2 regions of the Paenibacillus sp. p3-SID1389 genome follow, and region 1 is predicted to be linked to the other one. Evidence: predicted binding sites of a transcription regulator. Region 1 holds the regulator's gene; the other holds the start of a gene.
The links. The regulator Rex, encoded in region 1, represses fermentation and respiration genes when NADH is low (regulators of the CRP and FNR family bind a similar motif). The targets are predictions, from matches to a motif close to TTGTGAAATATTTCACAA.
Positions count from the first base shown of each region.

Region 2: a site for Rex is predicted at 2,533-2,550, ahead of M3G15_RS11235 (DUF1641 domain-containing protein). Genes of this name have one in related genera too.

Region 1 is NZ_JALXVO010000019.1:19,420-25,492, forward strand. Features, by position in the region: gene M3G15_RS10125 (tetratricopeptide repeat protein) at 1-97, shown strand, start outside; gene dinG (ATP-dependent DNA helicase DinG) at 294-3,149, shown strand; gene M3G15_RS10135 (redox-sensing transcriptional repressor Rex) at 3,190-3,834, shown strand; gene M3G15_RS10140 (amidohydrolase) at 3,831-5,129, shown strand; gene M3G15_RS10145 (cell wall elongation regulator TseB-like domain-containing protein) at 5,190-5,675, shown strand; gene M3G15_RS10150 (hypothetical protein) at 5,930-6,073, shown strand, end outside.
Region 2 is NZ_JALXVO010000022.1:36,407-42,479, forward strand. Features, by position in the region: gene cydC (thiol reductant ABC exporter subunit CydC) at 1-771, shown strand, start outside; gene gltC (glutamate biosynthesis transcriptional regulator GltC) at 1,528-2,427, shown strand; gene M3G15_RS11235 (DUF1641 domain-containing protein) at 2,647-3,087, shown strand; gene M3G15_RS11240 (NAD(P)/FAD-dependent oxidoreductase) at 3,103-4,281, shown strand; gene gdhA (NADP-specific glutamate dehydrogenase) at 4,354-5,730, opposite strand; gene M3G15_RS11250 (nitroreductase family protein) at 6,003-6,073, opposite strand, start outside.

The DNA of each region.
Region 1 (6,073 bases):
CGATCCGTCCTTGCCCGAGCCGTTGGCCAATTTGGAGGCTTGTGCGAACAGTACAGGTAAACTGCATTACGGTCCCGAGTTGACTTCGCTATTGTAGGATTTATGATTCATTAACTGCAGGTCACGCACTTATTTACGGCATGTTTTTGGAAGCGATGCGAACACCGCTCATGGCGGCGCATCGCTTGTTTTGTTTTGTGATTTTTATTACAGATATGGTTTGTATTAATTTTCAAATTGGCTATCTTCTGTTATGCTGTAAAGAGACTGGAATGAAGGGACAACTAATTGCAATGAAATATGCTGTGCTTGATTTTGAAACGACGGGTAACCAGTCCTCCGATGATATTATTCAAGTGGGACTTGCCATTATAGAGCCGGATCGATCGATTTCTCAGGTGTATCGTTCCTTCGTCAAGCCAGGCGTTCCGATCCCACCGTTTATTACGGGGTTAACGGGCATCACCGATGAGGATGTGAAGGATGCGCCGGAGCTGGACGAAGTGATGATGGAGATGGTTCCACTCCTGAACGACGTCGTGTTGGTTGGGCACAACGTAGCATTTGATTTTAATTATCTGCAGAGCGCCTTGGACAAAACGGGCTACTTGCCGTTCACCGGACGGATCCTGGACACAATGGATTTCTTGAAAATCCTGTTCCCTTCGCTGACTTCTTACCAGCTGGGGATGGTGGCGGCGGAGTTCGAGGTGGAGCATGAGCGTCCGCACCAGGCGGACAGTGACGCGCTGGCGACGGCGCTGATTTTCCTCAAATGCTTGGAGGAATGTGACCGACTGCCGCTGCTGACCTTACAGCGTTTGGCCGATCTGTTTGCAGGTGAGGACAGCGATCTCGGGTGGTTTTTTGATGCCATGGTGCAGGAGAAGGAGCGCGAAGCGCTGCCAAGCGAAGACGGCTTTGTATACTACCGCCAATTCGCCTTGCAGGTTGAAGATTGGCTTGACATTGAAGCGCCAAGGGACAGCACGGAGCGCAATCCGCTGGCGGGCGTGACCTTCGAGCAGTTTATGGAGCAGGTCCGGGAACGATTGCGGGAGCGTTTGCCGCAGTATGAGGAGCGGGAAGCCCAGAACATGATGCTGAATGAGGTCATGCGGGCTTTTGAGGAAGACAAGCATTTGCTTGTTGAAGCTGGAACGGGAACGGGCAAATCCTTAGGATATCTGCTGCCGGCCATTTACCACAGCGTCAAGAACGAAGAGAAGGTCATGGTCAGCACGCACACCATCAACCTGCAGGAGCAGCTTAGGGAGCGCGATGTGCCGTTGTTGACGGAGGTCGTGCCTTTTCCGTTTCGTGCAGCCGTTTTTAAAGGTAGGCAGCATTATTTGTGCTTGCGCAAATTTGAACATAAAATAAATAGAAAAGACTTCTCAACACCTAAAGAAGAGGTGATGACGGCCGCGCAAATGGTCGTATGGCTTACCCAAACGGAAAGCGGCGATGACGAAGAGCTGAATCTCGGCAATCGCGGCGGTGATTTATGGGAGACGGTGGCCAGTGAGTCGGAATCCTGCTTAGGCCGATCCTGTCCTTGGTTCCGCAAATGCTTCTATCATCGCGCAAAACACGAAGCCGGTGTCGCGGACGTGGTCATTACGAACCACTCTAAGCTGTTTACGGACATCCAGGCGGGGCATCAGCTGCTGCCGGGTTACGAGCGGCTGGTTATCGATGAAGCGCATCATTTAGAGGATGTGGCCGGCAAGCATTTGGGGATTCATATGAAGTATTTTACGGTCGTGCATACGCTGACCCGGTTATTTAAAGACAGCAAGACGGGGCAGCTGGCCAACCTTCGCAGCTCGCTTGAAGCGTCGGGCGCGGAGAAAGCCTCAGAATGGTGCTCAGTCATCGACGGAATCTATCCAACGCTGGTGGACGTGAAGGAGAGCTGGGACAAGCTCAGCGAGCTGCTGTTCAGCTTGATGCCTGACCGCAGCGACGCCGCCCCTGGCGATCCCGGGCAATTCGTGTACCGGCTGTTGCCGAATCGAAAACCAAAGGATTGGGAGACGCTGACCGCGCTCGAAAATCAAATTTACGTAGGTCTTGGCGACGTGCTTCGGAAAGGGGAGCGCCTCCTGTCCGAAATCCGAGAAGAGCAGGACGATTATGCAGCGGAGAGCCTGATCACCGATATCAGCGGCTTGTTTAAAGATTTAGCCGGGGAACGGGAAGCGCTGCGCTTCTTCATGAAGTTGGAGAGCGAGGACACCGTCTATTGGATGGAGGCGAACGGGAACTTCCGTAGCCGGTCGCTCCAGATGTATGCGGTGCCGATTGACGTCAGCGCTCAATTGAAGCAATTTTTCTTCGACCGGAAGAAGAGTGTCGTTATGACGTCCGCGACTTTATCGGTGGATAAATCGTTCCAATATATGATCGAGCAGCTTGGCTTGACTGAGGCGGCGGAAGAGGATCGGTTGATCACAGCGATGCTGCCCTCGCCGTTTAACTACCGCGATCAGGCGTTGCTGGTGATCCCGCGCGATTTTCCAAGTGTGAAGGGCAGCGTGGGGGATGACCATTTCATTCATACGCTGGTGCAATCGCTGGCGGATGCCGCGGTGGCGACGCAAGGTCGCATGCTGGTGCTGTTTACATCCTATCGGATGCTCAGGCAGGTGTATGACCCGCTGAAGGAACTGCTCGCAGCGGAGGGAATCACGGTGATCGGGCAAGGGATGGACAGCGGCAGCCGCACCAAGCTGACCCGACGGTTCCAAGGGAACAGCGCATCGGTGCTGCTCGGGACAAGCAGCTTTTGGGAAGGGGTGGATATTCCTGGCGAGGCGCTGACCAGTTTAGCGATCGTACGCTTGCCGTTCCAGCCGCCAAACCACCCGCTGATGGAAGCGAAGAGCGAACGCCTGCAGCGGGAGAAGAAGAATCCATTCATGAAACTGTCCGTCCCGCAAGCGGTTATCCGCTTTAAGCAAGGATTCGGACGACTTGTCCGCTCGTCGCAGGACCGCGGCATCGTGATCGTTTATGATACCCGGATCCTGGAATCTTATTATGGAAAATATTTCTTATACTCTTTGCCCGGACCGAAGATGGAGCATATGCCATTAACTCAGATGGTTCCGCGCATCTCGGAATGGTTAAATCCCGAAGCCTAAGCCGCTTCATAGATCGCATTGAAGAATAGGGGGAACAAGCATGAAGTCAGATAAAATTTCGGACGCTGTCGTCCGCAGACTGCCGGTTTACCTGCGTTTCTTAAATGAACTCAGCCGACGGGAGGTGCCAACGGTGTCCTCCCAGGAGCTCGGACAGAAGCTGGATCTCAATCCGGCGCAAATCCGTAAGGATTTGGCTTATTTCGGCGATTTTGGCCGGAAGGGGATCGGCTACGATGTCGCTTATTTGATTGAAAAAATTCAACAAATTCTCAATCTGGACCAACAGATTAACGTCGCGCTGGTGGGTGCCGGGAATCTGGGGCAAGCCCTTTCGAATTATAATGCGTATTTGAAGGATAATATGAAGATTGTTGCGGTGTTCGACGCTTCACCGGCTAAGATCGGCAAGCAGATCAACAACATCACGATTCAGCCGATCGAAGAGCTGGCGGAAACCGTCCGGGCGAAAAATATCCGCATCGGCATCATCACCGTGCCGGATACGGAGGCGCAACGCGTAGCGGATGAGCTGGTTGCCGCCGGAATCGGTGCGATTCTGAACTTCGCGCCAACGATTCTGAAGGTTCCGCCGGAAGTTCGGATCCATGCGGCTGACTTCACTACTGATTTGCTGAGCTTGGCTTACTACTTGGAAGACGGAAAGGAAACAAGCAACGTATGAGTCGTAAATGGTTAATTAAGAACGGGACGTTTGCCGTCTTAAATGCGGACCGTCCTGTAATTCACGGATATATGCTCGTTGAGGGCGATACGATCAGCTATATTGGCGAAGAGCGCCCGGAAGGCGTGGAAGGCGCCGAAACGTTGGACGGCAAAGGGTTGTTGTTCCTGCCGGGCCTGATCAATACCCATGGCCATGCGGCGATGTCGCTGCTGCGCGGCTATGGGGATGATATGGTGCTGCAAACCTGGCTGCAGGAGAAAATGTGGCCGATGGAAGCCAAATTTACTGCGGCGGATGTGTATGCCGGTACGGCGTTATCTGTGTTGGAAATGCTCAAGGGCGGGACGACGACGTTCCTGGATATGTACGATCACATGGACGAAGTGGCCAAAGTCGTGGAGGAATCGGGTATTCGCGCCGTGTTGATGCGCGGGGCCATCGGGTTGTGCTCCCCGGAAGAGCAAGATCAGAAGCTCAAAGAAGCGATCGCGTTTGCTCAGAACTGGCACGGCAAGGCAGAAGGCCGCATCACCACGATGATGTCGCCGCATGCACCATACACCTGCCCGCCAGCCTTTATCGAGAAATTTGTGCAAGCTGCCCATGATCTCGATTTGCCGATGCACACGCATATGTCGGAGACGCGCGCCGAGGTAGAGCAGAACGTTAACGATTACGGCGTCCGCCCGGTAGAACATTTGCTGAAGCTGGGGATGTTCTCCCGCCCGACCCTGCTTGCCCACGCTGTGCATTTGACGGACGAGGAAATCGACATCTTGGCAGCGCACGGCGTTACCATCTCGCATAACCCAGGCAGTAACCTGAAGCTGGCCAGCGGGGTCGCCCGCGTACCGGAACTCCTGAAGAAGGGCGTAGTTGTATCGCTGGGTACTGACGGTCCGGCGAGCAATAATAACCTGGATATGCTGGAGGAGATTCGTTTGGCTGCGCTGATTCATAAAGGCGTATCCGGCGATCCAACGGCGGTTCCTGCGCTGGAAGCTCTGAAAATGGGGACGGAATACGGCGCGAAATCGGTCTTCTTGCAAAATACAGGCAAGCTGGCTGCTGGCATGAAGGCGGATATCATCGCCTTAAATACGGAGCAAGCCCATTTCCTGCCGAGAACGGATTATATCTCCCATACCGTTTATTCCGCTGGCGCCAAAGATGTAGAGCATGTCTGGGTCAACGGTAAGCAGGTAGTCAAGCACGGTGCTTGTCTGACACTGGATGAAGAACGCATCCGCTACGAGGCGCAAGCGGCGTTTGAGGGACTGTTGGCACGATAATGAGCGGCGCGCGGTTTCCTGAAGGAGGCTGCTTGCTTAGGAAGGGAAAGGAAGAGTAGCTTGAGGAAGCGAACGAAATGGATCCTGCTGTCCCTCGTGATTCTGTTGATCGTGCTCCTGGGTCTCCACCGGTTTTATCTATACATTCATGAGGATACGTGGAAAGCCGAAAGAGCCGCTATCCAGCAGGCGAAGCAGGAGACGGATCTCGTCCGGGGCGACAAGGTTTGGAAGTCGGTATGGGATGAAGTTACCTGGGTCGTGCAAGGGGAGGATGCATCCGGCCGCCAAATGATGGTCTGGTTAAGGGAAGGACATGATCCAGAGGTACGCTTGCTGTCCGATGGCAAGTCCGAGAGCCAAATGCGTGAGATCATCAAACAATCGTTGCCGGGGATCCGGGTGGTTCGGCTGCTGCCAGGCATATACAATAACCAATTGGTGTGGCAGCTGTTCTATAAAGAGAAGGACCACCATTATTATCGGTTTTTCAGTTTCACGACCGGCGAAGCTTTGCCGGAAGTGTTCACCCTGCCGAACCGCTGACAGGGGGGCTATGGATCAATCATAAATAAACGGTTTCGTTGTTTAGGCGAAGAGCCTGAATCGCGGAACCGTTTTATTTTTTGGCTTGAGAAAAAGTAGCATTTCGGGGTAGAACTACTAGCGTTCATTTTTAAATATCTTCACACTTTTCTTCGAAATTTGATATACGATGTGATATACTCATATTTGTAGTTTTGATATACGGGAATATATATCACAGAGTTGATAGTTTATATAGATAAGGGGGGCATCACGTGAAACTGCGTATTGGACCAATTGCTGCAAGCATTGCTATTTCCGCCCTTGTATTATTTGGTGGATGGTTCCTATATCGGCAGTGGGCGATTGAGCGTCCGCTGGAGAATATTGTGAAGAGTGTAGATGGAGTAAATCATGTC
Region 2 (6,073 bases), on a different contig from region 1:
GGCGGCGCTGGGCTGGCTGTGGCGGGCGGAGTTTCCCGCACCGCCGAGGTGCGGCTGCGCGGCGTCCGCTTCGCCTACGCCGCGGAAGACGCCGATTCCGTGGACGGCGTCTCGCTGGACATCCCGCAGGGCAAGCGGGTGATGGTGATCGGCCGCAGCGGCGCCGGGAAGTCGACGCTGCTGAAGCTGATCCAGGGGGCGCTTGCCCCAAGCGCAGGCACGGTCGAAATTAACGACATCCCAGCCGCCGCCTACGGCGAGCGGATGCCGGAAGTCATCTCCGTGCTGAATCAAAGCCCCCACTTGTTCGACACCACGGTGGCGAACAACATCCGGCTCGGCCGGCCTACGGCTACGGACGAGGAGATCGCGCGGGCCGCGCAGGCGGCGCAGCTCGGCCCGTTGATTGCGGCGCTGCCGCAGGGGCTGGACACGCCGATGCGTGAGACCGGCCAGCGGTTCTCCGGCGGCGAACGGCAGCGCGTCGCCCTGGCGCGGATCCTCCTGCAGGATACGCCTGTGCTCATCCTCGATGAGCCAACCGTCGGCCTCGATCCGCGCACGGAACGCGAGCTGCTGGCGACGATCTTCTGCTCGACGCAGGGCAAGTCGCTCATCTGGGTGACGCACCACCTTGTTGGTGCCGAAAAGATGGACGAGATCGTGTTCATGGAGCACGGACGGATCGTGATGCGCGGCAGCCATGCGGAGCTGCTAGCCCGTGAACCGCGGTACCGCAATTTGTACCGGCTGGATTGTCCGGAGGAGTAAGACACATACTAAAAATAAGGCGGCGATGCAAGGGAAACCGGCATCGCCGTTTTTTAGATTTAAGAAAAGTATAGCAAGATGTCCGAACTGCAAAAGTACATTTGATTTCCGCCAAATTCCGGCCGATGAGCCCTTTGAGCTGCAAAAGTGCAGTTGATTTCGGCTAATTTTGCCCTGGAACCACGAAATCGTTGAAATGAACTGCACTTTTACATCCCATTCGCCTTTTTTCGGTCAAAATGGGTGAAATGAACTGTACTTTTACATTTGGAGGGTCGTTTAGAGGGCGTTTGCGCTTCACTTCAGTCGCCTGCATCCTTGGTTGGAACGTCTGAGGTGTTTGGGGAGTTTTTGTAGTCTGGATTGGGGCGTCGTGGTGTCTCGCATGGGTCGTTTTGGTGTCTTTACTTAGGTTGTTTGTCACCACACTTTATTCGTCTGCAGCTCATGCGGCCCTACCTTGCTCATCAGCGGCTTCGCTTTACTGTCAGCGCCTCACTTTGCGTAACTGCAACTTCACTTTGCCCGTCTGTCGCCCCGCTTGGCTCATCAGCCCCCGTTTCGGGCACCACTATAACCACTATAGGAAGGGACTAGTTATATTACTCAATAAATAGCCTTTTCTGCTTCCGTTTTCACAAGGGAGCCGATATAATGGTTCTTAATATATTTACATGAGGTGTAAGCTATAAGAGTTTGGGTTTGGTCAATCCCAATCGGGTATAGCCTGAAAAATGCAGCTAACGGGGTGAGGGGATGGAGCTCAGACAAATCCAATACTTTATCGAGGCGGCCAAGCTGGAGCATGTGACGGAAGCGTCGTATGCGCTGCATGTGTCGCAGTCGGCGGTCAGTCGGCAAATCTTTAAGCTGGAGGCAGAGCTAGGCGTCGATCTGTTTGTCCATGAAGGCCGGAAGGTGAAGCTGACACCCATCGGCCGGCAGTTCCTGCAGCATATGGAGCAAATGATGAAGGTCCTTGAGCAGGCGCGACAGGAAATTAACGAGTATCTGGATCCGGAGCGCGGGACGGTCCGCATCGGTTTCCCGAGCAGTCTGGCGGCCAACCTGGTGCCGACGGTGGTGTCGGCGTTTCGGCGCCGGTATCCGGAGGTGCATTTTCAACTGCAGCATGGGTCGTATCGGGAGCTGCTGGACTGGGTCGGCGGCGGCTTGATGAATCTGGCCATGATTGGTCCGGTGCCCCAAGGGGAACCCCAAGTCACAGGGGAAATGTTATTCCGCGAAAAGTTCAAGGTGCTGTTGCCTGCCGGACATCGCTTGGCTGACCGTGAATCCGTGGGGCTGGACGAACTGCGGGAGGATGTATTCGTATTATTCCCGAAAGGCTTTGTTCTGCGGGAAATCGTGGTGGACGCCTGCGACAAAATCGGATTTCAACCAAAGGTGTCGTTTGAAGGGGATGATCTGGACGCGATTAAGGGGCTGGTGTCCGCCGGGCTGGGGTTGACGTTGCTTCCGGAGATTGCGCTCGGCGAGCATATTCCTTCCACGATCGTGTCGCTGCCGATGATGGAGCCTCAGGTCACCCGGGACGTTGGGGTGATCATTCCGGCGAATCGCGAGCTCGCGCCGACGGAAAAGCTGTTTTATGATTTTTTGAAAGAGAACCTGCCGTTGTCATGCGGAAATTAGGATTCATCGAAAAATGATATCGATAAGGGCCGTGAATTTTGTCACTTGCACGGTCCTTTTTTCTTGAAAATGTGTTACAATTTATTCGGATTGTTTAGGTTTAAGATGTGCAAATTTTCACTAACTTAAAATGGGTTATAGGCATCCAAAGGAGGAACACTATGCTTGAACAGAAGTTCGGCTAGCGAATCCTCAGATTATCGCAAAGGAGAATCGAATATGTCAGAGACAGTTACAGAAACAAAAACGGAGCAATCCGTAGCTGGTACCGCAAGTGGGCAGCAGGAGCTCCTGGAGCAGCTCTTGAAGCCGGAGGTGCAGCAATCGCTGACCGCTCTGGTTGAGCAGCTTCCCAAATTAAATGAGCTCGTTGGAGTTTTGACGAAAACGTATGATTTTGCCAAAGCGGTGGCGACGGATGAAATTCTGAAGAATGACACGGTAGGCGCCATTTCGGAAATTGCCGGGCCAGTTGTTGGCAAGGTGAAGCATTTGGCGGCTAACGTCATCGAAGCGAAGGATCGTGCCGAGGACAGCCAAGAAGTCATTGGCGTGTTTGGGTTGATGAAGATGCTGAAGGACCCGCAAACGCAAAAGCTGCTCCGGTTCGTTAACGCGTATCTTCAAGTGTCCGGTGAACGGGACCGCCAACAAAACTAACGGAGGAATACGATTATGTCAAAACATATTTTAATTTTGGGCGCCGGCTATGGCGGCGTACTCAGCGCATTGTCGGCCCGTAAGTTTATGGATAAATCGCAGGCGCGGATCACGGTGGTGAACCAATATCCGACGCATCAAATCATTACGGAGCTGCATCGCCTTGCCGCAGGCAGCATTTCCGAACGCGCGGTGTCCTTGCCGCTCGATAAGCTGTTTAAAGGCAAAGACATCGATTTGCGGATCGCTAAGGTTGAGAGTTTTTCTGTCGACAAAAAAGAAGTTAAGCTCTCCGACGGTACTGTGTTGTCTTATGACGCCCTTGTGGTTGGTCTGGGCAGCATTACTGCGTATTTCGGCATCCCGGGCTTGGAGAAGCACAGCATGGTGCTGAAATCGGCGGACGATGCCAAACGGATTTATGCGCATATCGAATCGCGTATTCGCGAATATGCGGCAAGCGGCAACGAAGCCGATGCTACGATCGTGATCGGCGGCGGCGGATTGACTGGCGTCGAGCTGGTTGGCGAAATCGCGGATAAGCTGCCGGAACTGACGAAGAAATACGGCGTACCTCAAAGCGAGATCAAGCTCATGCTCGTGGAAGCTGGACCTAAGATCTTGCCGGTGCTGCCGGACGAGTTGATCGAGCGCGCCACAGCCAGCCTCGAGAAACGCGGCGTGAAGTTCTTGACCGGCTTGCCGGTGACCAATGTGGAAGGCAACACGATCGATCTCAAGGATGGGCAAAAGATCGTGGCCAACACCTTCGTTTGGACGGGCGGCGTGCAAGGCAATCCGCTAGTTGGCGAATCGGGACTGGAAGTGAACCGCGGCCGTGCTTCGGTGAATGAATTCCTGCAGTCCGTCTCCCATCCGGACGTATTCGTTGCGGGTGACAGCGCCGTATTTATGGGTCCGGACGGTCGTCCTTACCCGCCGACAGCGCAAATCGCTTGGCAAATGGGCGAGCTGATCGGTTACAATCTGTTTGCGTATCTCAACGGCAAGACGATGAACGCATTCAGCCCGATCAACTCCGGTACGCTGGCTTCGCTCGGACGCAAAGACGCTGTAGCGACCATCGGGGCAAGCAATACCCAGTTGCGCGGGTTGCCAGCTACGTTGATGAAGGAAGCAAGTAACATCCGCTATCTGTCCCACATCAAAGCGCTGGATGCATTGGCTTACTAAAGCTCCTTAAATACAAAGCGTCGCCCAAGAGGATGAATCCTCTGGGCGACGCTTTTTTTTACGTTATGCTCTTTATACAACCCCGTGAGCGATCATTGCGTCAGCGACTTTCAGGAAGCCGGCAATGTTGGAGCCGACAACCAGGTTGTCGTCATAACCGTATTCTTTAGCCGCGTTTACGCTGCTTTGGTAGATGTTGCGCATAATGTCCTTCAGCTTAGCATCCACTTCCTCAAACGACCAGGCGAGTCTTGCGCTGTTTTGTGCCATTTCCAGAGCGGAAACGGCAACCCCGCCGGCATTTGCAGCCTTAGCTGGTCCGAAGTATACGTCATTGTTCAGATAAACTTCGATAGCTTCCAGCGTGGACGGCATGTTGGCTCCTTCAGCTACATATTTGACGCCGTTGGCCACCAGCAGTTTCGCCGAAGCTTCGTTGATTTCGTTTTGCGTTGCGCAAGGCAAGGCGATGTCGCAAGGGATGCTCCAAATATTTTGGCAGCCTTCTACATATTCAGCAGTAGGATGCTCGTTCACGTATTCCTTGATCCGCTTGCGTTCTACTTCTTTCAAACGCTTCACTGTTGCAAGATTAATGCCGTTCTTGTCGTAGACATATCCGTTCGAGTCACTGCAAGCTACGACCTTCGCGCCAAGCTGTTGTGCCTTCTCAATCGCGTAGATCGATACGTTCCCGGAACCGGAGACGACGACGGTTTTCCCGGCGAAGCTATCGCCCCGACTCGCCAGCATTTCGCTGGTGAAGTAAACCAGCCCGTAGCCGGTAGCTTCAGTCCGCGTCAAGCTGCCGCCGTAGTTCAAGCCTTTCCCCGTCAATACGCCGGTTTCATTGCCATACAGCCGTTTGTATTGACCGAACATGTAGCCGATTTCCCGAGCGCCAACGCCAATATCGCCTGCAGGCACGTCGGTGTCTGGACCGATGTATTTGGACAGCTCCGTCATGAAGCTTTGGGTAAAGCGCATCACTTCGAGATCGGATTTGCCTTTCGGATCGAAGTCAGATCCGCCTTTGCCGCCGCCGATTGGCTGGCCGGTCAACGAGTTCTTGAAAATTTGTTCAAACCCAAGGAATTTGATGATGCTGGCATTGACAGACGGGTGAAAACGAAGTCCGCCTTTATAAGGACCAATCGCACTGTTAAATTGAACCCGGAAGCCGCGGTTCACTTGCACTTTGCCTTGGTCATCCACCCAAGGGACGCGGAAAGTGATCATTCGTTCCGGCTCGACGATGCGTTCGAGAATCCCATGCTCTTGATATTTCGGATGTTTGGCGAATACAGGAACCAGTGAGTCAAGGATTTCCTTGACGGCCTGATGGAATTCCGATTCCCCTGGATTCCGTTTTTGAACGGTCTCGTATACCTGATCTACATATTTGCGAGCCGCCTCCAGGCCTGCTTCGCGTTGCTGTGTTAAAGCCATGATCCACTCCACCTTTCTGATGTGCGTAATCGGATGAGTACGTTCACCATTTCACGATAATTATGACCTCTATTGTAATATTGATGTCAGCTATTAACAAAGCTAATTTGAGATCAACTTGATGATCGAATGAGATGAACTGGAGCGGAAGAACGGCTTTGTGGCAAGGCGGAACAGGAGTATTATGTCCGGGGAATGGGCGGTTCAGACAAAAAAGACCGGCTCCACAGGATCCCTCCATGCGGTTCCGGTCGTTCTGATTTTTAAGGAAATTACTTCTGGAAAGAGTTCCAATAAGTTACTTGGTCTACCGACAAACGCGCCGTTGCATGAGCTGGTTTTG